DNA from 4 places in the Colwellia sp. BRX8-4 genome. Region 3 is predicted to be linked to each of the others. Evidence: predicted binding sites of a transcription regulator. Region 3 holds the regulator's gene; each other region holds the start of a gene.
The links. Region 3 encodes MetJ, which represses methionine synthesis genes. Its sites were predicted from a motif close to TAGACGTCTAGACGTCTA; they were not measured.
Positions count from the first base shown of each region.

Region 1: msrA (peptide-methionine (S)-S-oxide reductase MsrA) is a predicted target of MetJ. The motif match lies at 5,721-5,738, and genes of this name have one in related genera.
Region 2: metA (homoserine O-succinyltransferase) is a predicted target of MetJ. The motif match lies at 2,440-2,457, and genes of this name have one in related genera.
Region 4: serA (phosphoglycerate dehydrogenase) is a predicted target of MetJ. The motif match lies at 3,851-3,868, and genes of this name have one in related genera.

Region 1 is NZ_JACGVS010000002.1:980-8,665, reverse strand. Features, by position in the region: gene thrC (threonine synthase) at 1-1,042, shown strand, start outside; gene ung (uracil-DNA glycosylase) at 1,109-1,798, shown strand; gene rmf (ribosome modulation factor) at 1,874-2,050, opposite strand; gene H4J56_RS01830 (DUF3820 family protein) at 2,296-2,538, opposite strand; gene H4J56_RS01825 (DUF3083 family protein) at 2,666-3,784, shown strand; gene H4J56_RS01820 (response regulator transcription factor) at 3,788-4,360, opposite strand; gene H4J56_RS01815 (HAMP domain-containing sensor histidine kinase) at 4,357-5,619, opposite strand; gene msrA (peptide-methionine (S)-S-oxide reductase MsrA) at 5,783-6,328, shown strand; gene H4J56_RS01805 (tetratricopeptide repeat protein) at 6,428-7,276, opposite strand; gene H4J56_RS01800 (acyl-CoA dehydrogenase family protein) at 7,422-7,686, opposite strand, start outside.
Region 2 is NZ_JACGVS010000026.1:30,094-37,779, reverse strand. Features, by position in the region: gene mutS (DNA mismatch repair protein MutS) at 1-811, opposite strand, end outside; gene recA (recombinase RecA) at 1,149-2,186, shown strand; gene metA (homoserine O-succinyltransferase) at 2,642-3,589, shown strand; gene metH (methionine synthase) at 3,649-7,347, shown strand; gene H4J56_RS17060 (HupE/UreJ family protein) at 7,469-7,686, opposite strand, start outside.
Region 3 is NZ_JACGVS010000013.1:81,421-89,106, forward strand. Features, by position in the region: gene hflC (protease modulator HflC) at 1-458, shown strand, start outside; gene H4J56_RS12220 (DUF2065 domain-containing protein) at 1,004-1,192, shown strand; gene H4J56_RS12225 (adenylosuccinate synthase) at 1,337-2,635, shown strand; gene H4J56_RS12230 (malic enzyme-like NAD(P)-binding protein) at 3,192-4,433, shown strand; gene H4J56_RS12235 (hypothetical protein) at 4,680-5,033, shown strand; gene metJ (met regulon transcriptional regulator MetJ) at 5,056-5,385, opposite strand; gene metB (cystathionine gamma-synthase) at 5,569-6,726, shown strand; gene metL (bifunctional aspartate kinase/homoserine dehydrogenase II) at 6,767-7,686, shown strand, end outside.
Region 4 is NZ_JACGVS010000002.1:331,248-338,933, reverse strand. Features, by position in the region: gene H4J56_RS03305 (SLBB domain-containing protein) at 1-415, opposite strand, end outside; gene H4J56_RS03300 (peptide MFS transporter) at 852-2,384, shown strand; gene H4J56_RS03295 (5-formyltetrahydrofolate cyclo-ligase) at 2,509-3,111, shown strand; gene rpiA (ribose-5-phosphate isomerase RpiA) at 3,163-3,819, shown strand; gene serA (phosphoglycerate dehydrogenase) at 3,927-5,156, shown strand; gene H4J56_RS03280 (L,D-transpeptidase family protein) at 6,192-7,082, opposite strand; gene H4J56_RS03275 (CYTH domain-containing protein) at 7,151-7,686, opposite strand, start outside.

The DNA.
Region 1 (7,686 bases), on a different contig from region 3:
ACCCATCAATAAAGACAGAGCTATATTAGAGCTTTTTCATGGTCCAACACTCGCCTTTAAAGATTTTGGCGCGCGTTTTATGGCTAAATGTTTGCAAGTTTTTAGCAAAGATAAAAAGATCACTATATTAACGGCGACCTCAGGTGACACAGGCGCGGCGGTTGCTCATGCTTTTCATAACATTGAAAATATTCGTGTGGTGATCTTATATCCGAAAGGAAAAATCAGCCTGCTACAAGAAAAAATGTTTACGACCTTAGGCGGCAATATTGAAACACTCGCTATTGACGGGAGTTTTGATGATTGTCAGGCGTTAGTTAAAAAGTCATTCGATGATAGAGAGCTAGCTACTACTATAGGTTTAAATTCAGCTAACTCAATAAATATCAGCCGCTTATTAGCTCAGGTATGTTACTACTTTGAAGGGTTTGCACAGTTATCTCGTCAAAAGTGTAAAAGCGAATTAAACGATGTTGTGGTATCGATTCCCAGTGGTAACTTTGGTAACTTAACCGCTGGTTTATTTGCTAAAGCACTCGGTTTACCGATAAAAAGATTTATTGCGGCAACAAATGCCAACGATACTGTGCCTCGTTACCTAAAAACAGGTGAGTGGACGCCTAATGCTACTGTAGCGACAATTTCAAATGCTATGGATGTTAGCGATCCTAACAACTGGCCTCGCGTTGAACATATGCTAAAGTCTGGCATAGTTCCTAGCGATTGTATTAGTTCAGTTTCAATTGATGAAGAACAAACACAGTCAACTGTTTTACAGTTAGCCAAGCTGGGTTACATCAGTGAACCACATGCAGCCGTTGCCTATAAAGCGTTACAGTACAATGCAGATGAAGGTGAATTTGGTGTGTTTTTAGGCACCGCACACCCAGCAAAATTCAAAGAGGTGGTTGAAAGTATTTTAGGACAACCAATCGGTCTACCAAAAGAGCTTGCTGACTGCGCCAGCGAAACCATTTTATCAAAAGATATGGCCGCTAACTTTAGCGACTTACGTGATTATTTATTATTAAACGATCACTAATTTCGTTCAGTTAAAAACACGTTTATAATGGTCGTTAATTTAGATTAACGGCCATTTTTATACCTCATGATAAATCAAAATATTAAGCCGCAATGGCAACAACTTTTTAATCAAGAACAAGCCAAGCCATATTTCATCGAACTAAACCAAGTAATTTCTCAACAACGAGCAAAGGGCGAAGTTATCTTTCCTGCGCAAAACGATATTTTTAATGCTTTTTGTTATCAAGATATTAAAGACACTAAAGTGGTTATTTTAGGGCAAGATCCCTACCACGGTGAAGATCAAGCTCACGGACTCGCTTTTTCTGTGCAACCCGGCATTAAAGTCCCACCTTCATTAGTCAATATTTATAAAGAGCTTGTTAATGAGTTTGCTGACTTTAATAAGCCAAGCCACGGTTGCTTAACGCAGTGGGCAGAGAAAGGGGTGCTATTACTGAATACGGTTTTAACCGTCAAACAAGCACAGGCTCATTCTCATGCTAAGTTAGGTTGGGAAACATTTACTGATGCAGTAATAAAGCACATTAATCAAGAAAGTAGCGGTTGTGTATTCTTACTTTGGGGAGCTCATGCGCAAAAGAAAGGAAAAAACATTAATACCGAAAAGCATTTTGTATTAAACGGGCCACATCCTTCACCTTTATCGGCATATCGCGGTTTTTTTGGCTGTCAGCATTTCTCAAAAACCAACCAATGGTTACAATCAAAAAATATGACTCCGATAAACTGGCAGTTGCCTGAACAAGCATAAGGTTAACTAAAAAAAGATACAGCCCTTAGTAAACATCAGCAAAGGGCTCCTTTTTATTAAAAATAAGATGTTAACTTATAACTTGAATAGTCCTAGATTTTTATCCGTTAACGCATCACGCCAACCCCCTAGCCATTCTGATTTTGCATCCGTATTTTGATAAGGACATTTTTCTTTTGTTTTTCCGGTGAGGCCTGCTTTATAACCATTGGAATGTGCTCTGCCTAGACGATCTCTTTTCTTTGTTTGCATCGATAACTCTCCATCATTGTCTTGGTGATACTTATTAATACTTGTCGAATAAAACAGCAGTCGACAATTCAGTTAAGAATAAGCAAGAGGCTAAATCAAGTAAAATTACGATTAAAAAGTGTTCGACAGTTAATGATTGAGAGCTGAGAAATCCTAATTATAAGATTAAATAAATAAAACAATTTGTTAGCAACAAGCGTTATTACCTATGATTATTAAAAGTTATTTTTATATAAAAAATTATTTTAATGTTGTGGAATACCTAAGCGACTTGAGCGTAACAGTGGTTCTAACATGCCTTCAAGACCATTGAGTTTTATTTCGTAAATTAATTCAAGTTGCTGTCCTAGCTTACCTTCAGGAAAACCTTTTGATTTGAACCACACTAAGTAAGGCTCTGGCAATTTTAGTAAGGGTCTACCTGCATATTTTCCAAAAGGCATTATTTGATTTACAGCATCGAGCAAAGCTTGTTGATCTGAAAACATAGTTTCTCTACTTATTAAATTTTCTTGTCGGGATAATAACTCAAAACCTTTTAACATCATAAAAGTGTCACAAGGTCTATTTATAATCATCCTAAGTTTATCGACTAACTTCAAACAGGGAACGAACATGTCTATAATAAGAAAACGCAGTGCGGCGCACAAAGCTTATATTCCTTCAAATGCGCGAGATAACCAATATATTTTAGCTGAGTTTGCCATTACCGATGAATTAATAGAGTTAATTTCTCCAAATATTTCAACGCATAGCACTCAACCTTACTATGATTTTTATCAAAGTTTATCACAATTATTATTTACGCTAAGTAATGACTATGCGATACAAAGTAGCTTATTTATTGCTAACGATAAATTAGTTCGCGTTCGCTACAGTCAAGAAATGCACCAATGGCAAACCAGCCAGCAAATTTTATTTTATTACGATCCTCAAAATCATCAATTACAAAATTCTTTTTTTGATGCCAGTATTCGCGCAAAAAAGATCACCCTGCTGTTTTTAGCCTCTGGCGACGACATTCGTTTTAATGCCGCGGCATTTCATCAAAAAGTGACTCGGTTACTGCATAGTTTTATCGAGCAAACAAAATTACCTAACCAAGCGATACGTTTACGTGATCATCAACATCTTACCTATGATTTATTTGCTAAAAATAAAGGCTGCTTAGGCACACAAGCACATAAATTACGGCCGATTGATGAACGCTATAAATCACAAAACGTTGTTATAACACCGAACGCATCGGCAATAAGTTATGCGGTAATTAATCTAACGATTGATAATCGTTTATTGGGTTTAGTCGACATTGATGCCAATTCTAAAGATCCATACAATCCGCTTTATACTTATTTAACTGATACTTTTTCACTGGTGGCTAAGCGCTTTAATTTAAATAATGGGGCGTTAATCGCTAATGGTTTAGTCCCCATTGTCCGACATAGTTTGCATGAAATAATTTCTAAGATGGGTGAGTTACAAATGTTAGGTTATAACCCTAAACAGAGTCCCTGTGGCTTGGTGAGTAAATGGAAAGCCGATGAGTTAGTTGATAACGTACAACTTATCTTCGTGGCTACCGCAGAAGACTCCCAGCACAGCGGCTATGGCAAGTTTATTAACCAAATAGAACAGGCAATGCGTTTATTAGCGACAGAACTCGAAATCCCCATTAATAAAGATGAATTAACGTTAAGGTTTCACCAGCATATTGCTTATAATCTTGAAAACTAATCTTTAATCAACTTCGCCATTAACGGTTGGTTTTTTCTGTAGCTTGCGTTGTAGCGTTCTGCGGTGCATTGAAAGCTGACGAGCCGTTGCTGAAACATTACCATTATTAAATTTTAAGACTTGTTGAATATACTCCCATTCAACCTGCTCGGTTGACAACGTTGGCTCATTTATAATGTTTGTTGCTGAATTTGCAGCCAATGTTGATTTTTTTAGCGACGAACTGTTAGCGTTTTTAGCTAAAGCCGATAATAAAGTCTGTGTATCGACCGGCTTGGTTAAGTAATCATCTGCGCCAAGCTTTATTGCGTCAACGGCAGTAGCGATACTGGCAAAACCGGTTAACAAAATAATACGACTCTTTGGCAATAGCTTCCTCATCGGATTAATCAAATTTAAGCCACTTTCATGATGGAGTTTCATATCGAGCAATATGAATTCAGGTAATTGACGATGACAGGTTAATAATGCATCGTTAATATTATCGGCCAACCAACAGCTGTAGCCATGTTTTTCCATACGCCTTTTAAGCGTATTAGCAAAGGTACTGTCATCTTCAACAATTAATAATTTCATTCACTTTTTTCCTGCATATCATTAACCACTAACGGTAACTTCAACGTTACTAATGCGCCACCGGCAACGTGATTGGTTAAGGTAAGTGTCACACCTAATCGCTCTAAACTTGCATGACTCAAAAATACCGCCATACCTAATCCTTGCTTGCTGTTTACGGGTTTAACGCCTAACTCACTTAGTGTTAACTGGGTAAAACCACAACCAAAATCACGAATACTGAGTTGCCAATTTTTTTCATCAAACAAGCTAGATAACTCAATTTTATCACTACCGCTGGCTTTAGTGGCTCGAATCGCATTATTAACTAAATTTAAAATCGCTGGCAATAATGAAGCATCAGCCAATACTTTAGCGTTTTCACTGAGTATTGATTGGTGCGTCTCAGACAAAAAGTTCACCCTAACATCAGGATAATTTAAGTTAATATGATCACGCATTTCTTGCACAATATCAGCACAAAGTACCTCTTTTGACTTTTGCTCTTTAATCTCGAAAACCATTTTACGAAACTCAGCTAAACTTCTACTACAACGTAATAACTGTCCTTGTAGGTCAACAATCGCAGGGTGCTCTGGTAGCTCTTCACTGAGTTCATCGACAAGCAGCTGTACAGTTGCTATCGGAGTAGCGAGCTGATGAGTTATTTGCGCAGAAGCGACCCCTAATGACATAATTTTTTCTTGCTTTAATTGCTCTTCCCGAAAAGCAGCTATTGCCTGTTCTTTTTGAGAAATTCTTCGTGCCATTTGGCCAACAACGGTTGCAACAACAATGCTAGAAAAAAGAAAATTGATCCACATACCAATAAAGTGGCTTTGCATATTGCCATGCATTACTGACATGGGTAATAACCACAATAAAACACTGTATGAAGCAATCGCTAATAGTGCCACACTTCCAAGTAACAGCGGTGTTAACGTCACAGCAGCAATAGCAATAGGAATAAGTAATAACGAGACAAAAGCATTAGTTGCTCCGCCGCTAAAATACAAAATAAGTGAGAGAAATAAGATATCAGCGCAAATCTGCCCAAGTAAGGCGAGCTTATCGGCTTCTTTCCCAGATTTATAATATAAATAGCTGACTAACGTAAATAAAGCTTCAATTGAAATAACAATAATGAGCGGTAACCAAGGCAGCTGATAGTTTAAAACGCCATTAACAAAAAGTATTAATATCAGCTGAATAATAATTGCTGCACTGCGCAATAAAAGAACGGTGCGAACTTGGTTAAACTTTCTAAAAAATAAAGACATAATATTTTTATATTGGTTAATCGTATTTGTTGATGTTACGCTAATTTTTATAATTTTAACTGATCAAAAACAGTTTATTTTAAATTTCAGATAAAAACATATAGACATCTAAACGTCTATTGTTATACAGTTATTTTAATCAAATTTATTAAGGTTTATTTTAATGTCATCACATGAAGAAAAAATCACCCTGGCAGGCGGTTGCTTTTGGTGTATTGAAGGTGCATACAACCAATTAATCGGCATTAAATCTGCCGTATCAGGTTATATGGGCGGTAGCGCAGCGTTAGCAACTTATGAAGACGTTTGCTCAGGTCAAACCGGCCATGCAGAAGTCGTGCAGTTAACTTTTGATAGCGCAGCGATCACTTCTCGTGAAATATTAGAAGTGTTTTTCACGCTACACGATGCCAGCCAATTAAATCGTCAAGGTAACGATATAGGAACCCAGTATCGCTCAGGGATTTTTTATCACAACAAAGAACAACAGCAAATTGCTGAAGATATTATTAAAGAAGTCGACGCCAGCAATATGTATAGCTCAGCGGTTGTGACCGAAGTAACTCAAGCGTCAGAGTTCTTTTCTGGTGAAGATGTTCATCAAGACTATTTCAATAATAATCCTGGTAATCCTTACTGTCAGGCGATTGTTTCGCCTAAGCTCGCAAAATTTAGAAAAACGTTCGTGGATAAATTAAAATCATCATAGACTTAAAGCAATATCGTCAGCTTGAGAATTAAACCTCACCTTTCACAAAGTGCGTAACACTGAAATAATCAGTGTCACGCATCTACTGCCAGTACTGATTTAATACATTAAGGTATACAGTTTTCTGCGAAATTTATTGGCTAATGGATCGCCATCAGGTAAAGCCTTTAACACATCAAGATAAAGATCTTTGCTCGCCGCATCACTACTATCTTTTTGCATTAAACGAAACAGTAACGTCAACGCTTCTTCATGTCGGTTGACTTGGCTGTATTGCGCAACAAGTTGATGTTGTAAAGCAATGTTGTCAACGTCGTCCACTAACTGTGCTTCTAGTGCTTTAATTTCTGGTGAGTCGGCGGCTTGACTGGCAAGCTCAAGTTTAGCGATAAGCGCTTGATAGTGACTGTCTTGGTCAACCATTAAAATAGTGGTTAATAAAGATTCTGCTTCGCTTATTTTACCCGTTTGTAAATAAACATCTGCCATCATTAATTTAATGTCGGCACGTTCACTATTAAGTTGATAAGCACTATTAATGACCGTGAAGGCATCATTAATATTATTATCAGCTAATAACTTTTGCGCCTGAATGAGTAATAAGTCTTCTTCTTTAGGTAAATGATTCGCTAAAAATTCTTTTATATTGTCGTCATCTTGTGGTCCAGTTAAACCATCAAGTGGTTGGCCATCTTTCACTAAAATCGCCGTAGGTAAACCTTGAATACCAAATTGTTGGGCAATTTGTTGCTGAGTTTGACAATCAACCGTGGCGTATAATATATACTGCTCAAAACCCTGCAAGCCGATGGCTAGCTTATCTTTTAGCTCCAAACTTTCAGGGACCTGTGCCGCCCAAAAGTCAACTAAGACTAACTTCGATTTTGATTCTTCTAAAATAATTTGTTGAAAATTTTCTAGGGTAATTTCAATGGCATTTGTAGTCACATTCACTTCCATTTAGTTTATTGATGAGCGTCTATAATCTATATTTTGGGGCAATTATAAAAAGCGCAAGTGCCTTAATACAAAAAGCTGAACGCCTATCAATAAAGGGACGTTCAGCTTTCGTATCATATAAGTCTAATAATAATTAGACTTCGTTTAATAACTCACGAGCAATAATGATTTTTTGGATCTCGCTGGTGCCTTCATAAATAGTGGTAATACGTACGTCGCGAGCCATGCGCTCAAGCGGATATTCTTTAATATAGCCGGCACCGCCCATTAATTGCAAAGCGTCATAACAAGCAGTATTCGCTTTTTCTGCGGCAAATAACTTCGCCATAGAAGCGGCTTTACCAAAGGGTAACCCTTGTTCTTTAGTATAAGCAGCTTGCATTAACAATAAACGGGCT
Region 2 (7,686 bases), on a different contig from region 3:
CAGAAGCAGAAGACTCACAAATAATGGCTCGAATGTGAGGAAGCGCACTGCGTTGACATTCTTTTACATATTGAAATAAACAACCAGCGGCCATTAAGCCTAATGATTTATCACCAACACCAAAGCCAGAAAGTTCTTTAGTGCCAAATTGTGTATTTAGTAAATTAGTAGCTGTGTCTAAATCAAACTCCCATTCAGGTCTTCTTCTTAATCCTTGATAGCCTTTTAGTAACTCTGGCGCTGAGAACGATTCACTGTAGAGTAATTCAGCAGGAGATAAACGCTGTAGTTCAGCTTGTAACTGTTCAATGGTATTTGGCTCAGTCAGTACAAAGCGACCACTTGTCATATCAAGATAAGACAGCCCAAAGCGTTGCGATGACTTATTATTACCTTCACTTACCGCAACAATTAGGTTGTCATGCTTATCAAGTAATAATGCTTCATCACTCACCGTACCTGGGGTAATAACCCTAACAACTTTACGTTCAACAGGGCCTTTACTGGTTGCTGGGTCACCAATTTGTTCACAAATGGCAACAGATTCACCCAGTTGTACTAATTTTGCTAGATAATTTTCCACCGCATGATAGGGAACGCCCGCCATAGGTATTGCATTACCCCCTGTCTTGCCGCGAGCGGTTAATGAAATATCGAGCAAATCAGATGCTTTTTTCGCATCATCAAAAAATAACTCGTAAAAGTCACCCATGCGATAAAAAATTAAAATATGAGGGAACTCAGCTTTAATGGTTAAGTACTGGCGCATCATAGGGGTGTGTGAGGATAAGTCTAAGTTTGCTGTCGTCATTTCTATGCGGTAACTCATAAGTTCAATGAAAGAGTAAGGTGGCAATTATGTCATAACTGGCAAATTTAGACTCTATTTATTTAACTAAAGTTTTTACTGAATACGATAATGTTTATGCAATTATTTTACAGCAATAATATAAACAGTAACTTTTTGTCGGGTAATGGCTAAAAGTTACTGTTGCTGTTTATTCTCATTTTTTTCAATGACTTAAAAGTCTCCTTATTTTACTTTTTATAATATAATTAAAATAGTTGTAAAAAAGCTTGATACTGTACGGTCATACAGTATACTTGCTTCATCAAAACGAAATCTTAGCAACATCGGCGGAACAAACATGAAAGATGACAAAGAAAAAGCATTAGCAGCAGCATTAAGTCAAATTGAAAGACAATTTGGTAAAGGCTCAATTATGAAGCTTGGTGATAATAACACCATGGATGTTGAAACCATTTCTACAGGTTCATTGGCGCTTGATGTTGCACTCGGTGCGGGTGGTTTGCCACTTGGGCGTGTTGTTGAAATTTATGGTCCTGAATCAAGTGGTAAAACAACGTTAACGCTTGAAGTTATTGCTGAAGCTCAGCGTAACGGTAAAGTTTGTGCCTTTGTTGATGCTGAGCATGCACTTGACCCTATTTATGCTGAAAAGTTAGGTGTTAACATTAACGAATTACTTGTTTCTCAGCCTGATACCGGTGAGCAAGCATTGGAAATTTGTGACATGCTAACGCGTTCAGGTGCTATAGACGTTATTGTTGTCGATTCTGTTGCTGCACTTACACCAAAAGCAGAAATTGAAGGCGATATGGGTGACTCTCATATGGGATTACAAGCCCGTATGCTTTCACAAGCAATGCGTAAGTTGACAGGTAACTTGAAAAAATCAAATACCATGATTATTTTCATTAACCAAATTCGTATGAAAATTGGTGTAATGTTTGGTTCTCCTGAAACCACAACGGGTGGTAATGCACTTAAGTTTTATGCTTCTGTTCGTTTAGATATTCGACGTATCGGTGCTGTAAAAGCAGGCGACGAAATTATTGGTAACGAAACTCGCGTAAAAGTGGTTAAAAACAAAATAGCGCCTCCTTTTAAACAAGCAGAATTTCAGATTTTATATGGCGAAGGTATTAACAGCTTAGGTGAATTAATTGATTTAGGCGTTTTGCATAACATGGTTGAAAAAGCCGGTTCTTGGTATAGCTACAATGGCGATCGTATTGGCCAAGGTAAAGCAAATGCGGCTAAATCTTTAGCAGAAAAACCTGAAATGGCAAAAGAACTTGATAAGCGTTTACGCGACTTACTGTTAATTAAAAGTGTAAGAGCAAGTGAAAAACCAGCTAAAGAAGAAGAAGCTGTAGAATAAACATTACACATTAAACATAAAAGTTTAAACAATTATTAAGCCACTGTATTTACAGTGGCTTTTTTATATCTAATTAATGACTTTGCTCTCTTATGCCATCGTTCTTTAATATGCTGATATAGTGTTTTACCTAAGCATCTTTACTGCCCGAATACCCCCCCGTTTTTCTACGTAGCACTCTATTAGGTTAGTTCCACCAATATTTACTCGCTAGGGTTATAGATGACAAATAATATTAACGTAAAAAACATTATAGACGTCTATACGTTTAGATGTTGACATAGCTAAAAATACACGTACCATAAAATGATAATATTTATATATCCGTTATCATTCGTAGTGCTCGAGTTAGTCGAAACCTGTATGTTGATTGGTAGCCATAATATAAGTTAATAAATGAAAGTAGAGAACGAAGTGTTCATGCTTGTTTGACATTATTTGATTAGGTAAACGCTATGCCCATTAAAATTCCAGATTTATTACCTGCTTTGTCTATTTTAGGTGAAGAAAATATTTTTGTAATGTCTGAGCGTAGAGCGGCAAGTCAAGAAATTCGCCCAATGAAAGTCGCTATTCTCAATCTAATGCCTAATAAAATTGAAACAGAAGTTCAAATATTACGGGTATTGTCTAATACACCTTTACAAATAAATGTCGATTTTGTACGTATTCACGCCAATGAATCCAAACATACGCCGAAAGAGCACTTAGATAATTTTTACCGTCTCTTTGATGACATTAAAAATACTCAATACGATGGCTTAATTATAACCGGTGCACCATTGGCGTTAATGGAATACGAAAAAGTAACCTTCTGGGATAAAATTTGTGAAATATTTGATTGGGCTGAAGAAAATGTCACCTCAACAATGTTTTCTTGTTGGGCTGCTCATGCCGCTCTATATCATCACTATGGATTGCGACGACATTTAAGAAAAGAAAAATTATCTGGTGTTTTTCAGCATAGCCCTGTTGACCAAAAAGAACAGCTTACCCGCGGCTTTGAAGAATTTTTTAATGTCCCACACTCACGATTTGGATATATTGATAAGTCTGATTACCTATCAATTCCTGAATTAAAGATTGTTGCTGAATCTCCACAAGCAGGCGTTTATGTGGTCGCGAGCAAAAATAAACAGCAGGTCTATTTAACCGGTCATCCAGAATATGACTCAACCACGCTAGATGAAGAGTTTCAACGTGACCTTAAGGCTGATATCAACGCAGTTATGCCCAATAATTACTATATTAATGATGATATAACAAAAGTGCCACACAGTTCATGGCGTAGTCATGCCAGTTTATTATTTACTAATTGGTTAAACTATTATGTCTATCAGATCACACCGTACAAGCTAGACGCAACAAATATTAAAGCAATACACCCAGACGCAGAAATATAAACAGTGTCGGATATATCTAGCCATTAAATTAAGTTTGAAAGTAAAAGTAGAGAAATAGTATGAAAAAATCAGCATCATTTAGTCGTCTTGAGCAACAAATACAAAAAAGAATTCTTATTTTAGATGGTGCTATGGGGACGATGATCCAAGCCTACAAATTTGAAGAACAAGATTACCGAGGTGAACAGTTTGCTGATTGGCATCTTGATGTCAAAGGCAATAATGATATGTTAGTGCTTACACAACCCGAGGTAATTAAAGCTATTCACTATGAATACCTTGAAGCGGGTGCTGATATTCTTGAAACGAATACTTTTAATGCCACGACGATCGCGATGGCAGATTACGATATGCAGTCTTACAGTGCGGCAATCAATTTAGCGGCGGCACAAATAGCCCGTGCAGCAGCGGATGAATTCACCGCTAAAAAACCTGATAAGCCTAGGTTTGTTGCCGGTGTTTTAGGGCCAACGAACAGAACATGTTCTATTTCACCCGATGTTAACGATCCTGCTTATCGTAATGTGACTTTTGATCAATTAAAAGATGCCTATATAGAATCAACGAAAGCACTGATTGAAGGTGGCTCAGATATTATTCTTATTGAGACTATCTTTGATACCTTAAATGCTAAAGCGGCTATTTTTGCGGTTGAAACTGTTTTTGATGAATTGCAGTTACGTTTACCAGTAATGGTCTCGGGTACCATTACTGATGCATCAGGCAGAACATTGTCTGGGCAAACCACCGAAGCTTTTTATAATTCATTGCGCCACGCAAAACCTATTTCATTTGGTTTGAACTGTGCATTAGGTCCGGTTGAACTAAGACAATATGTGGCAGAATTGAGTCGAATATCAGACTTTGCTGTTTCAGCTCATCCTAATGCAGGCTTGCCTAATGCCTTTGGTGAATACGATTTCAGCGTCGAAGATATGAATGTTCATGTCAATGAATGGGCTGAGTCGGGATTCCTTAACATTATTGGTGGCTGTTGTGGTACAACGCCAGCGCATATAAAAGGTATGGCGGATGCGGTTGCCAATGTAAAACCTAGGGAAATCAGCGCCAGGAAAATTGCTTGTCGTTTGTCTGGGCTTGAAGCGTTAACCATAGAGGAAAGTTCATTATTTGTTAACGTTGGTGAACGAACTAATGTTACTGGCTCTGCTGTATTTAAGCGCTTAATTACCGAAGAAAATTATGAACAAGCCGTCGCCGTTGCCCTGCAACAAGTTGCCAATGGCGCGCAAATTATAGATATAAATATGGATGAAGGCATGCTTGATTCGAAAGCGGCGATGATCCGTTATTTGAATTTAATCGCCGGTGAACCTGATATCGCGAAAGTGCCGATTATGCTTGATTCTTCTAAATGGGATATTTTAGAAGAAGGCTTGAAATGTATTCAGGGCAAGGGAGTTGTTAACTCAATCAGCTTGAAAGAGGGCGAAGAAAACTTCCGTAAACAAGCTGAACTATTACGCCGTTATGGCGCGGCTGTTATTGTTATGGCCTTCGACGAACAAGGTCAAGCAGACACACGGGTACGTAAGTATGAAATATGTAAACGTGCTTATGAAATTTTAGTCAATGAAATAGGCTTTCCTGCAGAAGACATTATCTTTGATCCCAATATTTTTGCGGTCGCAACCGGTATCGAAGAGCATAATAACTATGCGGTAGATTTTATTGAAGCGGTTGCCGATATAAAAGAAAACCTACCTCATGCGATGATTTCGGGCGGTGTTTCTAACGTGTCATTTTCATTTCGTGGTAATAACCCAGTACGTGAAGCGATTCATGCGGTGTTTTTATATCACGCAATAAAAAATGGTATGGACATGGGCATTGTAAATGCAGGTCAGTTAGCTATTTATTCAGATATTCCTGACGATCTCCGCCTTGCTGTTGAAGATGTCATACAAAATAGCGATGACGACGCAACAGAACGCTTACTTGATGTGGCTGAGTCTTATCGGGGGCAAGCGGGGAGCAAAAATAATAAGGCTGATTTAACCTGGCGTGAGCTACCGATTAAAGAGCGTTTAGAATACTCTTTGGTTAAAGGCATTAATGAATTTATTGTCGAAGATACTGAAGCAGCAAGGCTAGTGGCTGAACGACCTCTTGATGTTATTGAAGGACCATTAATGGATGGTATGAATACTGTTGGCGATTTATTTGGTGCTGGCGAAATGTTTCTGCCACAAGTGGTAAAATCAGCCCGAGTAATGAAACAAGCTGTTGCTCATTTAAATCCATTTATTGAAGCTGAAAAAACTGAAATAAAATCAAACGGTAAAATTTTACTGGCAACGGTCAAAGGTGATGTCCACGATATTGGTAAAAATATAGTCGGTGTTGTTTTACAATGTAACAACTACGAAATTATTGATTTAGGTGTCATGGTTTCTTGTGATGATATCTTGCGTGTGGCGAAAGCCGAAAAGGTCGATGTGATTGGATTGTCAGGTTTGATAACACCGTCACTTGATGAAATGGTGCATGTCGCTAAAGAAATGAAACGTCTTAATTTTGACTTGCCGTTACTTATTGGTGGCGCGACAACATCAAAAGCTCATACTGCCGTTAAAATAGAACAACAATATCAACATCCGGTGATATATGTGCCTAATGCGTCGCGTTCAGTTTCAGTCGTTAGTACCTTACTTTCAGATGATAGTGAGAAACGTGCGGCATTTTTAGCGCGTCAAGATGATGAATATGTGCGGGTACGTGAGCGTCATTATAAAAAAGGACCACGTTCAAGCTTAATATCATTAGAAGATGCACGCGCCAATGCTGCGCCGATAAGTTTTGAAAACTATACCCCTAAAATACCCAATAAACTTGGTATTACGGTACTTGATAATCTTGATTTAAATGTCATTCGAAACTACATCGATTGGACGCCATTTTTCATGACTTGGCAATTATCAGGCAAATATCCGCTTATTTTACGACACGAAGTGGTCGGCGAAGAGGCAACTAATCTATTTAATGATGCTAATGCTTTATTAGACGATATTATTAACAGTAAAAAGTTAACGGCAAAAGCGGTTTTTGGTCTGTTTCCAGCTCATCGTCAACAAGATGATTTAATATTGTTTGCAGATGAAAACCGAGATAAGCAATTGATGAAATTGCATCAATTACGTCAACAAAGTAAAAAGCCAGCAGGGCAGTTTAACCGTTGTTTGGCTGATTATATCGCGGATAAAACCTCAGGTATTAAAGATTATGTTGGTGCTTTCGCGGTATCTGCAGGTTATGGTTGTGACGAGCTAGTGAAGGAGTTCGCCGCTCAACATGATGACTACAATAGTATTTTAGTTAAAGCTGTTGCCGACCGATTAGCAGAAGCGAGTGCTGAATATCTCCATGAAAAAATTCGCAAAGAATACTGGGGATATGCCCCACAAGAGTCGCTTGCTAATGATGATTTAATTCGTGAAAAATATCAAGGTATCAGACCTGCGCCGGGTTATCCTGCCTGTCCAGAGCATACTGAAAAAGGTTTGTTGTGGGAACTACTCAATGTTGAAGAAAATATCGGCATGGAACTAACCTCAAGTTTTGCCATGTGGCCTGGAGCCGCGGTTAGTGGTTGGTACTTTGCTCACCCAGAATCAAAATACTTTGCGGTCGCTAAAGTCGCTAAAGACCAAGTGATTAATTATGCGACTCGAAAAGGGATGACATTGCCACAAGCAGAGCGTTGGCTGTCAGCTAACTTGGATTATGAACCTGAGTAATTAATAGAGTCATTATCATTTAGTTTATACGGCAACGGCCTTAAATCTCTGTAAAGTAGGTTTAAGGCCGTTGTTCATTTGACTACTCAATGTTAAACGACGAGATGACCTGTGTTGTGTATTAAAAGGTTCTTTCGATAAACCAATAAATAGCGATAACGGCGATAAGCGCACTTAACGGTATCACCACGTATTGTCTATATTGAGTTTTTTTAGCAAACCAGCGCGTCGCTAATAAAGCCAAAGCAACGACCGTTATTTGACCCAACTCAACGCCAATATTAAATGAGATCAAGCTACTGACATACTCACTCTTGGGTAAGCCCAGTTCAATAAGTA
Region 3 (7,686 bases):
GTGACGGCATTATGGCTAAAGCGTTAGCAAGTGCCTCAAGTAGTCGTGAAGACTTAGGTATTGAGGTTATTGATGTACGTATTAAAGCGATTAACTTACCCGCTGAAGTCAGTGCTTCTATCTATGACCGTATGCGAGCAGAGCGAACAGCTGTAGCAAAAGAGCATCGTTCTAAAGGTCAAGAGCAAGCGGAAATCATCCGTGCTACGATAGATTCTAAAGTAACAGTTATGTTAGCGACAGCACAAAAAGAAGCACAAGAAATGCGTGGTGAAGGCGATGCGTTAGCGGCTAAAGTTTATGCTGATTCATATGGACAAGATCCTGAGTTTTTCAGTTTTTACCGTAGCCTTGAAGCATATGAAAAAAGTTTTAGTAGTAAAAGTGATATCTTGGTGGTTAAACCCGATAGTGATTTCTTTAACTACTTAAAAGAAGGCGCTACAATTAAAAAGTAAGCTACTTTTTTGATAAAAAAGCCATGACTTGTCATGGCTTTTTCGTATCTGCTAGTTACCTATAGAAGTTATTGAGGAGTAATAACATGGTAGAGACACTATTAACGGCATTTGCTTTGGTACTGATTATTTTGGTACTGATTACTAATGGACTCATTCCTGTACTTTTCGTATCGACTAGTTACCTATAGAAGTAATTGAGGAGTAATAACATGGTAGAGAAACTATTAACGGCATTTGCTTTGGTACTGATTACTGATGGACTCATTCCTGTACTTTTCGTATCGACTAGTTACCTATAGAAGTAATTGAGGAGTAATAACATGGTAGAGACACTATTAACGGCATTTGCTTTGGTACTGATTTCTGATGGACTCATTCCTGTACTTTTCGTATCGACTAGTTACCTATAGAAGCAATTGAGGAGTAATAACATGGTAGAGACACTATTAACGGCATTTGCTTTGGTACTGATTTCTGATGGACTCATTCCTGTACTTTTCGTATCGGCTAGTTACCTATAGAAGTAATTGAGGAGTAATAACATGGTAGAGACACTATTAACGGCATTTGCTTTGGTACTGATTATTGAGGGGCTTATTCCTGCACTTTTTCCAAATAAGTGGCGCGACACTATGGAAAAGTTAGCGCAACAATCAAGCTTATCTATTCGTAATATTGGCATTAGCTTACTCGTCGTAGGCACATTTATTTTATGGTTACTGAGTTATTAGACTAAAGAATGACATAAAAGTTTTTCATAACCCCTTTAGTTAATTGAATATTTTTAAATTGCATTAAAAATCATCATTTATTACTTGGACTACTATTTGATTTTTGATAAAATCCCCGCCTAATTTTTTATCGAAATTGAAAACATGGGCAAAAACGTCGTAGTTCTAGGCACCCAATGGGGTGACGAAGGTAAGGGTAAGATTGTTGATTTACTCACAGATAAAGCTAAGTACGTCGTACGTTATCAAGGAGGCCATAATGCAGGTCATACTTTGGTAATAGACGGTGAAAAAACCGTACTTCATTTAATTCCATCGGGCGTATTACGTGACAATGTGAAATGTTTAATCGGCAACGGCGTAGTTTTATGCCCGAAAGCCTTGATGACAGAAATCGCAATGTTAGAAGCCAAAGGCGTTCCTGTACGTGAACGTTTACTTATTAGTGACGCTTGTCCGTTAATTCTTCCTTATCATAATGCTCTAGATGCTGCGCGAGAAATCGCTCGCGGTAATAAGCCTATTGGTACGACAGGGCGTGGTATTGGTCCAGCTTATGAAGACAAAGTTGCTCGCCGTGGTTTACGTGTTGGCGATTTAGTTTGTGCTGATTCATTTGCGATTAAATTAAAAGAAATTGTTGATTACCATAATTTCTCTTTAGAGCATTACTACAAAGTTGCACCCGTTTGTTATGACACTGTGCTTGCTGATGCTTTATCAGTTCGTGACGTTATCCTTAAAATGGTTGCCGATGTCGCTGAAATTCTTGATCAAGCCCGTAAAAACGGCGAATCAATTATGTTTGAAGGTGCTCAAGGTACTTTACTTGATATTGATCACGGTACTTATCCTTATGTAACTTCTTCAAACACTACTGCAGGTGGCGTTGCTACCGGTTGTGGTTTTGGACCTCGTCATTTAGATTATATTCTAGGTATTACTAAAGCATACACGACACGTGTTGGCTCTGGTCCTTTCCCTACAGAATTAGATGACGAAATTGGTGAACATTTAGGTACTGTAGGCCATGAATTTGGCGCGACTACTGGACGTGAACGTCGATGTGGTTGGTTTGACGCGGTTGCTATGCACCGTGCCATTCAAGTTAACAGCGTAACAGGATTTTGTTTAACTAAACTTGATGTTTTAGACGGTTTGAAAACCCTTAAAATATGTACAGGTTACCGCACTGAAGCTGGCGACATTATTACTGTACCGCCTACAGCTGCTGAAGGTTATGACAGAATTACACCTGTTTATGAAGAAATGCCAGGTTGGTCTGAAGTTACTGTTGGCGCAACTTCTCGTGACGCTTTACCTGCTAATGCGATCGCTTACATTAAGCGTATTGAAGAATTAACAGGTGTACCGGTTGATATTATTTCAACAGGCCCAGATCGTAATGAAACCATTATTTTAGTAAACCCGTTTGCTGAGTAATTAGAGCGAATAATTTTTTTCTAAAATAAGACGAATAAAACCACCCCTGAGGTGGTTTTTTTTACCTAAAATAAATTATTTCAATGGCCATTATTGAATATAAATTCAAAAGCAATTAATCAAGGTTATAAGCGATAGTGACAACGTTGATGAAGATTAATTATTAATTGGATAACTTCACCGATAAATTCGTTGTTGTGTATTGAAAAAAAGAAAAATCGATGGCTAAATTTTTTAAGTCAAAGAAGTTTATAAAAGTGGTCATAAAATACGGTGAATAGATTAAGCTGTATAGCGAATATTTAGTTTTATGATGTGCAATACAAAAGGGCTAAGGGTATGTTTGTTATAGCTTCTAGCACTTTTTTATATAAGAATAACGTTGGAACAAAATGTAAGATTACAATAGTATATACCCGTTACTTTTTAAAGATCACAGACAAAGGTGTATCTTGATTGATAACGAGTCTATAAAACTATGCTGTATATAAACAAAATAAAACGTGAAAAATGGCATATATAAGACAATAAATTCACCTAACGCATAGGATCAATCATGACTGACTTTCGCCAACAAGCACTTGATTACCATCAATTCCCAACACCTGGAAAAATAAGTGTTGAATTAACCACGGCCGCTGAAACTAGCCGTGATTTAGCACTCGCCTATAGCCCAGGTGTTGCTGAACCGGTTCGCGCAATTGCGGCAAATCCCGATGATGTTTACAAATATACGGGCAAAGGCAATACCGTCGCTGTTATTACCAATGGTACCGCTATTTTAGGGTTAGGTAATCTAGGTGGTATGGCGGCTAAGCCGGTAATGGAAGGCAAAGCATTATTATTTAAGCGATTTGCAGGTATTAATTCATTCGATATCGAAGTTAAACATAAGACAGTTGAAGAATTTATAAATACGGTCGCCAACATCGCTGACAGTTTTGGTGGTATTAATTTAGAAGATATTAAAGCACCAGAGTGTTTTGCTATTGAAAAAGCACTTATTGAACGTTGTAAAATACCGGTATTTCACGATGACCAACATGGTACAGCTATTGTTACCGCTGCTGGAATGATCAATGCCTTGGAAATCCAAGGTAAAAGTATTAAAGATGCCAACATTATTTGTCTTGGCGCAGGCGCAGCAGCGATTGCTTGTATGGAACTATTAATCAAATGTGGCGCTCAGCGCGAAAAAATCTACATGCTTGATACTAAAGGTGTCATTCATACCCGACGTGATGATCTTAACGAATATAAGCGTATGTTTGCTAATAATACTGATAAACGTACCCTTGAAGATGTTATCGATGGCGCAGATGTATTTGTTGGTGTTTCTGGACCCAATCTACTTTCTGCTGAGCATGTAAAATTAATGGCACCCAATCCAATTATCTTTGCTTGTTCAAACCCAGATCCTGAAATAAAACCCTCATTAGCGCTTGCTGTTCGTGATGATCTTATTATTGCTACGGGTCGCTCTGATTACCCTAACCAGGTCAATAATGTGTTATGTTTTCCTTTTATTTTTCGTGGCGCTTTAGATGTTCGCGCTAGAACGATTAACGATGAGATGAAAATTGCCGCTGTTCATGCAATTCGTGAATTAGCAAAGGAACCTGTTTCGCAAGAAGTGTTAGATGCTAGTGGTGAGAAAAGTTTGACCTTTGGTAAGGAGTATATTATCCCTAAGCCGATGGATCCACGTTTGTGTGGTCGAGTAGCGCTTGCCGTTGCTAAAGCGGCGGTTGAGTCTGGAGTGGCAGCCCTAGAATTACCTGAAAACTATATGGCATAATCAGTAGTATTTATTAATAACGCTGTAAAAGGAGAGCTCGACTCTCCTTTTTTTATTTATGACAAATAGTAGGTCATGGTGCAGTTACTACATGGACGCAGAAAGTAGGAATTAAGAAATAGGGTAACGCAGGAGCAGTTACCTCTTGTACGTCATCTATATTCCTGACAAATCATTAATACTTGCACCTCTGTAGATAATGTCACCGATGGCAAAGCATAACAATATTGAGTAGGACGAATAACAATGAAAACTTCAACGAAAGCCGTTTTACTCTCAGCACTTGTTTACCCGGGTATTGGCCAACTAATGTGTCACGCTTATCGACGGGCTACGTTATTTATTTTAAGTTTTTCTGTGACAGTATATTTGTATATTGAAGAAGTGATGAGGCAATATCAGCCACTTATTAATAAAGTTAAATCAGGTGACGTTGCGCTCAATAGCCAAGCACTGATCGCAGAGATGTCAAAAAATCCCATTATTGTTGACCCTATCTTAATGAGTATATTAACCTATACACTACTAACTTGTTGGTTATTGGCTATTGTAGATGCTTACCGTATGGGCATAAAAAAAGACGCCAGAGCGTCTTTTTGAGGAAGTGTATTAAGACCCTTAGCTACTCGTCTTCAATTTCAAATTGACTGAAGTCGGTAATACCTTTTGCTATTAAGGCTTCGCGCACACTTTTAGGTAGCATCTCTGTATTGTCTTTTGTTAAATCGCCATCATCAGGAAGAGGCTGTCCGGTAAAAGCATGCAGAAAAGCTTCACATAACAATTCGCTGTTAGTTGCATGGCGTAAGTTGTTAACTTGCCGACGAGTACGTTCATCCGTTAACACTTTCAGTACCCGCAACGGGATTGAGACCGTGATTTTTTTAACTTGCTCACTTTTTTTACCATGTTCGGCGTATGGTTTTATATAATCGCCATTCCACTTTGCCATTTAATTACCTTTGTTTAGCTAAATTACTTTTTATAAGTTAGATTTTACTGGTTGTTGGCGTTGAGTCAATAACGAATGTGTAGAAGTTTAGAAGTCTAAAGTTCTTGACCGACAAAAGTAAAGCGTTTAGAGTTATAGACGTCCAAACATCTATTTGATTTTACTGCCCGATTGGAGCAAAAAATGACAAGCAAAAAACCAGCAACATTAGCTGTTAGAGCCGGCATTAATAGTGATGAACATCACGGTGCGGTTGTTCCTGCCATTCATTTATCGAGTACTTATGCTTTAAAAGGCTTCAACAATAAGCGCCAATTTGATTATTCCAGAACAGGCAACCCCACTCGAAGCACGTTTGCACAAGCTATCGCTGATTTAGAGCAGGGTGCTGTAGGCATTGTTACCAGCACAGGAATGTCAGCGGTGCACTTAATTTGTCAGTTACTGACAACAAAAGATACGGTTGTTATTCCACATGATTGCTATGGTGGAAGTTATCGCTTGTTTACCCACCTAGCAAAACGTGGCTTATTTAATGTGCTTGTTGTTGATCAAAACGATGATCAAGCGTTAGCGCAAGCGCTTGAACAAAAGCCAAGATTAGTTTTGATTGAGTCACCTAGTAACCCATTATTACGGCTGGTTGATATAAAAAAGGTTACTCAAGCCAGTCATGCTGTTGGTGCTTTAGTGGCAGTAGATAATACGTTTCTTTCTCCCTTGTTACAGCAACCGCTATTATTAGGTGCTGATATTGTTTTTCACTCGACAACTAAATATATTAATGGTCATAGTGATGTTGTGGGTGGGGTGTTAGTAACAAAAGAAAAAGAACTGGGTGAAGAGCTAGCGTGGTGGGCAAATTGTATTGGTATTACGGGTTCACCTTTCGACAGTTATCTGGCATTACGTGGCTTAAAAACCTTACCACTGCGCATGAAACAGCATCAAGAAAATGCTAATGCTGTTGCAAAATACTTAGAAAATCATCGAGCAATTAACGCGGTATACTTTCCTGGTTTAAAAAATCACCCGGGACACGAAATTGCTAAGCGTCAGCAAAAAGATTTTGGCGCTATGATGAGTTTCGAAATAAAAGGTGGTGTTGAAGCGGTTAAAGTACTCTTTGACAACTTATCACTCTTTACCTTGGCACAGTCATTAGGTGGCGTTGAAAGTTTAATCAGTCATCCATCAACGATGACCCATGCAGGTATGGAAATTGAAGCACAAATTGCAGCGGGTATTACTCAATCTTTAATCCGAATTTCTGTCGGTATTGAAGATGTTAGTGATATTATTAATGACTTAGAACAAGCTTTATCGGCAAGCCAAATTTAAAGTTGTAGACTATTTTTAGTAGAAGAATTAATGAGTGAAAATGACACAGTCAAATACAGTAGAACAATTATCATCAGGGAATAATCAACTGGCGAAGCATGCTATTCATGTACATAAATTTGGTGGCAGTAGCTTAGCAACTACTCAATGTATTGAACGTGTGGTTGATATTATTCGTCAAAACTGTCAATTAAATGATTTAGTTGTTGTTTCGGCAAATGGAAACACTACGGATGACTTATTCAATATTTATAAACTCGCACTTGAAAAAAGTGACGAGCTGTTTTTGGCTATTGAAACACTAGAGAAATCACAAAGCACATTAATTGGTGAGTTATTGAACCCTAGCAGTGCAGCAGACCTTATCAAGGTTTTGTCTGATGATATAACACAATTAACGGCTTGGTTGTCTGATCAGCCAAGCCAACACCATGCAGATATGTTGGCATTTGGTGAGCTGTGGTCGGCGCGTTTATTATCGGCGGTGTTAAGTGAAAAAGTTTGTCCAAGTTATGCTATTGATGCGCGTGACTTTCTGGTTATCAATAATGATAAAGACTGTGCAGTCGACAATCAGCAAAGTAGTCAAAATTTTCAGCAGAACTTACAAAAAGGAAAGTTGGCGGTTATTACTGGCTATATCACTAAAAATTCTCAAGGTGAAACCTGTACTTTAGGTCGTAATGGTAGTGACTATTCAGCAACAATTATTGCATCACTGTCGGGCGCGCTGAATGTTACCCTATGGACTGACGTTGATGGCATTTATAGTGCCGATCCTCGTATTGTACCACTTGCCCGTAAATTACATCGCTTACCTAATGGTGTCGCGAAAGAATTAGGCCGCTTAGGTAACCCGGTTCTGCATGCAAAAACCTTACAGCCGCTCACTAACCACAGCACACACCTTCATGTAGCAAGTAGCTTTGATCCTGAAATTTCTGGTACAGAGATAGGAAA
Region 4 (7,686 bases), on a different contig from region 3:
AGTCTCCCGTACCTAAGATATAGCCCTCTGGAATGGCAATATCCATAACCGGAGAAAATGTTGTTGGCGAATTTGCAAATACATCTAAACCAAACCGTGGCAAGGTCTTAAAAATGGCTTCAGCTTTCTCTGTTTCTTCTGCATCTTTGGCTTTAAGGTTTTCATTGTTCAGGCTATTTATATCGCGTGGCATTACCTGTGTATTAATAGGAGAGCTTTGTGTATTACTTCCTGATAACTGAGCCTCAATAGCATTTAAATCTACGCCCATACTTTTGGCTAATGCTTGTTGTTGAGATTTAGGTAACTTTTTAAATTGTTCAATTTGCTGAGCAGACACTTGCTGGGCATGTAAATTTAAAGAAAGCGCAAAAAGTAAAAAGGTTGCTATAAGATAGCGAGTAATGTTCATCATTGGGGCAATAAATTTCCTATAAATGCGAGGTATAACATTAGCTCAATACTTATAAACCATAAAAATTAATAATGGCCAAATATATTGACTAAATAAGTTCTAAAATTAACGTCTGGAGTTTATCAGTAACAAGCTATTGAATAAAGTAACTTGCTTACCTTTTATGGCGTCAAATAATTAATTTTGGAGAGTCTGTTTATTATTTTTCTTTCTAAAAGTATCAAAAGTAACTAAAACATTACATCTGCTTAATCAAATCTCGGTGCCAAACTATTGCCTTTCATGGCAAGCACAGGTATAACACACGCTGACTTTCGCAAATAAATTTGACAATAATTACAGCGCAAAGAACTTATTTCAATATTTTAAAATGTTTTTAGCGAATTAAAATAATAATATTTAACTGTAATTTACACTTATCTTAGAGGAATTTTTTATGAGCAAACCTGATTCAGGTTCTTTTTTTGGCCATCCGGCAGGGTTACAAACGCTGTTTGTTACAGAAATGTGGGAGCGCATGAGTTATTACGGTATGCGTATGCTACTTGTATTATTTATGACCGCTACTTTACAAGAAGGAGGCTTAAGTTTAACCGTTGCTTCTGCCGCTGCTATATATGGTTTATATACCGGTAGTGTTTATTTTATGGGCTTACCTGGCGGTTGGATAGCTGACCGATTAATTGGTGGTCAAAAAGCAGTTTGGTACGGCGCAATCATTATTATGATTGGCCATATCATCTTAGCTATTCCGAATGATACCACCTTTTTTATTGGTTTAATCGTCGTCATTTTAGGTACGGGTTTATTAAAACCAAATATTGGCGCTATGGTTGGTCAATTATACTCAGATGAAGATGTTCGCCGTGATAGTGGTTATGCCATTTATTATATGGGCATCAATTTAGGTTCAGTTATTGGCTATGCAGTTTGTGGCTACTTAATGGAAAATGTTGGTTGGCATTGGGCGTTTGGCGCCGCAGCTATTGGTATGGCATTAGGTTTAATTCAATACAAATTGACTACCCCTAAGCTTCAAGGTATTGGTGAAAAGCCGGTATATCCTATGTCAGAGAAAGCACAAAAAACCAGCTGGACAATTATTGGTATTGTTTTAGCGGTTATTGCGTTTGTTACCTATGCTACTTTTCAAGGCATTATTACTATTGTTCCTGTAACTGTCGCTCAATACGTTGCCGTAGCATTCTCTGCAATTTTCGTTATTTATTATGCGGTAATATATTTTGGTAGTAACCTAACGCAAAATGAAAAGAAAAAACTCTGGGCATTATTATTGATTTGTATTGCATCAGCTTGTTTTTGGTCGGGCTTTGAGCAAGCGGGTTCGTCGATGAATTTATTCGCGCGCGATTATACTGACCGCGTCATTGGATCATTTGAAATACCTACGGGTTGGTTTCAATCTGCAAACTCGTTTTTTATCGTTTTACTATCACCCTTTTTTGCTGCTTTATGGATTAACTTAGGTAAAAGACTGGTCAGTCCTTCTTATGGCATAAAGTGTGCTGTTGGATTAATCATTATGGCGAGTGGTTTTATCGTGATGTTTTTTGCTGCACAATACGCTGCTTCAGGAATGAAAGTTGCCCCTTACTGGTTAGTAGCAACTTACTTCCTACATACAGTTGGTGAGCTTTGTTTAAGCCCTGTAGCACTTAGTGCGGTAAGTAAATTATCACCTAAACGCTTTGCAGGACAAATGATGGGCGTATTTGTATTAACTTATTCAATAGGTAATATAATTTCTGGTTTGTTAGCCGGTAATTACGATCCAAATAACGTCGCGCAAATACCTTCGCTTTATATTCAAATTAGCTTATTTAGCATTGGTATTGGTTTAATCATTTTGTTGATTGGTTTCAAATCTAGATTTTGGGAAAATTTGCCTGATGATTCAGAAGCATCTACAACTAACGCAAATGGTTCAACGGCAACGACTAACGCTTAGTTAACTATCGTTCATCGTTAAAGTGACTCTGAAAAGCCAACATTTATTGTTGGCTTTTTTATAGCTGATTTTTACTGTAACTTACTTGTTGTCGTTAGACTTATTTTATAAGGGGTTGAATATCATGAAAACAAGAGATGTGCTTCGCCAAGAAATTCGCTATCAACGCAGTTTATTAAGCGCTGACCAGCAAGCAGAACAATCACTTTTATTATCTAAAAGACTCATTAAAGAACAAGTAGTCAAAGGCGTTAAACACATCGCGATTTATTTAGCTAATGATGGCGAGTTAAATACTCAGCCTTTTATTGATTGGTGCTGGCAAAATAACATCACTGTATATTTACCGGTAATACATCCTTTTAGTAAGAATAATTTACTCTTTTTAAAATATGCTGAGACGTCTATTCTCGTCAAAAACAAATATGGTATTTTAGAGCCTAAGCTTAACGTTCAAGATATAATAACGGTCGCTCAGCTTGATATTATTTTTACCCCCTTAGTCGCCTTTGACCGATATGGTAATCGCTTAGGCATGGGCGGTGGCTTTTATGACCGAACACTTTCGGCTTGGCATATTCAATATCAACAAAACAAACACGCTAAACCCTTACCAGTTGGCTTAGCTCACGATTGCCAAAAAGTGAACACGATCCCCTTTGAAAGTTGGGATATCCCACTGCCTAAAATTATCACTCCTACCACCAGCTATAACTTCGATATTTAATCATCTGCTGATATACTTCTACCTAATTTCCCCTCGCTAATTAGGATTCACATGACACAAGATGAAATGAAGAAGGCAGCAGCCTTTAAAGCACTCGAATTTATTAAAAACGATACCATCGTTGGCGTAGGCACGGGGTCTACTGTCAATCACTTTATTGACGCCCTAGCAACCATCAAAGACGATATTGAAGGTGCTGTTTCTAGCTCTGAAGCGTCGACTCAAAGATTGAAAGCCCATGGTATCGAAGTGTTTGAATTGAATAATGTCGGTAGTGTTGATGTTTATGTTGATGGCGCCGATGAAATTACTGAATATCTGTCGATGATAAAAGGTGGTGGTGCTGCACTAACCCGAGAGAAAATTGTCGCGGCCGTAGCAAAAACATTTGTCTGTATTGCCGATGAAAGTAAACAAGTAAAAATGCTAGGAAAATTTCCACTGCCGGTAGAAGTTATTCCGATGGCACGAAGCTATGTAGCGCGTGAACTTGTTAAGTTAGGTGGTGACCCGGTTTATCGCCAAGGCGTAATTACCGATAACGGTTGTGTGATTCTCGATGTGCATAACTTAGAGATACTTGATCCTAAAAAACTTGAAAGCGATATTAATGCCATTGTAGGTGTTGTTACTAATGGTTTATTTGCACTACGTGGCGCTGATGTTTTAATTTTAGGCACTCAAGATGGCGCAAAACTCATAAAATAAATCTTTAGAGTTTATACACTATATGCTAGTTTAGAAATCTAGCCATCTAAACACTTTATATTTGGTTAAGGCAATGACCACTATAGTCCTACATGAGATATTAGAAAATGAGCAATAATTCATTAGCAAAAGAAAAAATTAAGATTTTATTACTTGAAGGTGTCCACCCGAGCGCTGTTGAAGAGTTAAAAATGAAAGGCTACAGCAATATTGAATGTATTAGTACATCGCTTGCTGAAGAAGATTTGATCAAAAAAATTGCTAATGTTCACTTTATTGGTATTCGTTCTCGTACTCAGTTAACTGACCATGTACTAAGCCATGCTAAAAAACTCGCGGCTATTGGTTGTTTCTGTATTGGTACTAACCAAGTTGAAATTAAAGCGGCACAAAAACGTGGCATTCCAGTCTTTAATGCCCCGTTTTCAAATACACGATCGGTTGCCGAACTAGTATTAGGTGAAACCTTATTATTATTACGTGGTATTCCTGAAAAAAGCGCAAAAGCTCATCGTGGTGAATGGAATAAATCTGCGGCTGGCTCGGTAGAAGCTCGTGGCAAAACTTTAGGTATTATTGGTTACGGCCATATTGGCATGCAATTAGGCATTTTAGCTGAAACTTTAGGTATGCGAGTACGCTTTTATGATATCGAAACCAAACTTCCGTTAGGTAATGCGAGCCAAGCATCAAGTTTAAAAGTTTTATTAAAAGAAGCTGATGTAGTTAGCTTACACGTACCTGAAACAGTTCAAACTCAAAACATGATGGCAGCAAAAGAATTTGCACTCATGAAAGACGGTGTTATTTTTATTAATGCTTCTCGTGGCACTGTCGTTGATATTGATGCATTAGCAGAAGCGCTTAAAAGTAAAAAAGTCGCTGGCGCAGCAATTGATGTTTTCCCTGTTGAACCTAAAGGTAATGATGAAGAGTTTATTTCACCATTACGCGCATTCGACAACGTTATTTTGACACCACATATTGGTGGAAGTACCAAAGAAGCCCAGTCTAACATCGGCTTAGAAGTTGCCAGCAAAATGGCAAAATACTCTGATAACGGCTCAACACTTTCGGCAGTAAACTTCCCTGAAGTTTCTTTGCCTGGTCATACGGGAACAAGCCGCTTATTACATATACACCGTAATCAACCGGGCGTGTTAACCCAAATTAACCAAGCATTTGCTAAGCACAATATTAATATTGCTGCACAGTACTTACAAACAGACGATCAAATTGGTTATGTAGTTATTGATATTGAAGCACAAGATAGTGTATTAGCATTACGTGAATTAAAACAAATTGACGGCACAATACGCGCACGTATTCTTCATTAGTTTTTCTGAGTATTTAGCGTAAACAATAATAAACGAGACTTAATAAGTCTCGTTTTTTTTATTGCCACATTAACGATCCATCATTTGAACGTGTAACAAAACCGAATACAGCCCCGATAATACTGAAATGAGTCCAGGATGACGGAGTTTGGTTTCATTCTGAATTTATTTCAGTTTCCACTCTCGTCATGCCGAACTTGTTTCTGTTTCCATTCCCGTCATGCTGAACTTGTTTCAGTATCCACTTTCGTCATGCTGAACTTGTTTCAGTTTCCATTCCCGTCATGCTGAACTTGTTTCAGTATCCACTTTCGTCATGCTGAACTTGTTTCAGTATCCATTCCCGTCATGCTGAACTTGTTTCAGTATCTGGGCTTTGAGTTGTTAAGGACGAGATCCTGAAACGAGTTCAGGATGACGGAGTTTTGAGTCATGCTAATGGTGTTTGCGTTCACGCTGATGGGTGTTGCGTTGATGCTGAATTTATTTCAGTATCCATTCTCGTCATGCTGAAATAAATTCAGTACCTGGTCTTCAAGTTGTTAAGGACGAGATCCTGAAACGAGTTCAGGATGACGGCGTTTTGAGTCATGCTAATGGTGTTTGCGTTCATGCTGATGGGTGTTGCGTTGATGCTGAATTTATTTCAGTATCCATTCCCGTCATGCTGAATTTATTTCAGTATCTGGGCTTTGGGTTGTTAGGTACGAGATCCTGAAACAAGTTCAGGATGACGGCGGTTGGGTTCATGCTGATGGAGTTTGGGTTCATTCTGGTGGGGTTTGAGTTCATTCTGATGGAGTTTGCGTTCATCCTGATGGAGTTTGAGTTCATCCTGAATTTATTTCAATTTCCACTCCCGTCATGCTGAATTCATTTCAGTATCTGGGCTTCTAGTTGTTAGGTACAGATCCTGAAACAAGTTCAGGATGACGGCGTTTGGGTTCATTCTGTCGAAGTTTGGGTTCATGCTGGTGGAGTTTAGTTCATCGTAACGGAGTTGGATTTAATTCTAATTGACAATATCACTTAAGCTCAATTTAATGATACAACTACACCTTCTGGATTAGCTAGTAGTGAACTCACTTTTTTTAACATTTGAGCATCATTACCGATAAAATGTTTTACTGCTTTTGTCATCGCTAATTCAACTTCTGCGCCATCCTCAGGCGTTAATGGACGATGTACTTCTATCTTTTTTCCTTCCTGTTCATAAGACATTTTAATGGGCTGTTCGAATATGCGAATAGGTGTGCCTACGGGAATATTATTATATAACCATTCGATGTCATCATCATACATACGAATACAGCCAGAGCTTGCTCGCATACCGATACCAAAGCGTTTATTGGAGCCATGAATTAGGTATTCACTTGTGCCAATACGTAATGCATATTTACCAAAGGGATTATTGGGTCCTGCCGGGACTTCTCTTACCATCTCTTTGCCATGTTCGGCAAAATAACGCGCGCGCATCTCTGCAGTTGGACGCCAACTCGGGTTTTTACGTTTGTCGCCAATAGTACTGGTTAAATGCGGTGTTTCTAGTCCTTCTCTACCAATACCCACAGGGAAAACGTAAACTAATTTCTCTCCTTTCGGGTAGTAGTACAAGCGTAACTCAGCTAGATTAATGACAATACCTTCACGTTTACCAAAGGGTAGAAGCATCTGTTTAGGAATAACAATATTGTGATCAAGAGCCAATAAAAAAGGATCAACACCGGGGTTAGCGGCAAGTAAGGCAAAAAAACCTACGTTATAATTTTCAGCTAAAGCTTGAAAGTAATCGCCTTTTACTGCTTTATGGATAATATCCTCACCCACTAACCTTGAATTGGCGGCAGGGAGATTATAAACACTCGCCAAACTAACACAGGTAATAAAACTACTTAACAATAAACTTAATTTAACAACCCACTTCATTAATTTATGACCCTACGAATTATCTTCAACATTATTTAAAACCTTTTTCTATTCGAACCGATAAACAGCTATGACTCATCTAACCAATACGGCTTTGTTAATAACGCCATTTTTCTGGAGCTGTCTAACGCGATGAGTAACCCTTCAACTTTGCTTCCTTGCCATAAAACGAGTTTTTTAGGTTTTTCATCTAACGTTTGTAGTTGCTGGTGAATAATCCATAATGTTTGTAATTCACTGATCCCTTGCTGAATGTCCAACCAAGGTGCTCGATAGTGTTTACGTTCTTCTTCATCAAATAATAAACCAAACCAAGTTCCTGTCAGTAAACTTCGGTTTAACAGTTTTGCTTGTGATAAGTATTGCTCACTGCTCAGCGACTGCGATGGTGTGCTATCAGCAAATAACACCGCCATACTTTTCGTTAAACTTTGCTGCGCAAAAGGTAATAACGAGTCACTAAACTGTGTATCTTCAGTTAATAGCATTTCCAACAAATGAGCCTGCAGGGTATTAAAACGCTGGCCATGCAATAATTCGATGACATTTTCGCTCGTTGGAAGGCGACGTTTCTCTATTCTTAGTTGTTCTACCAATTGTTCGC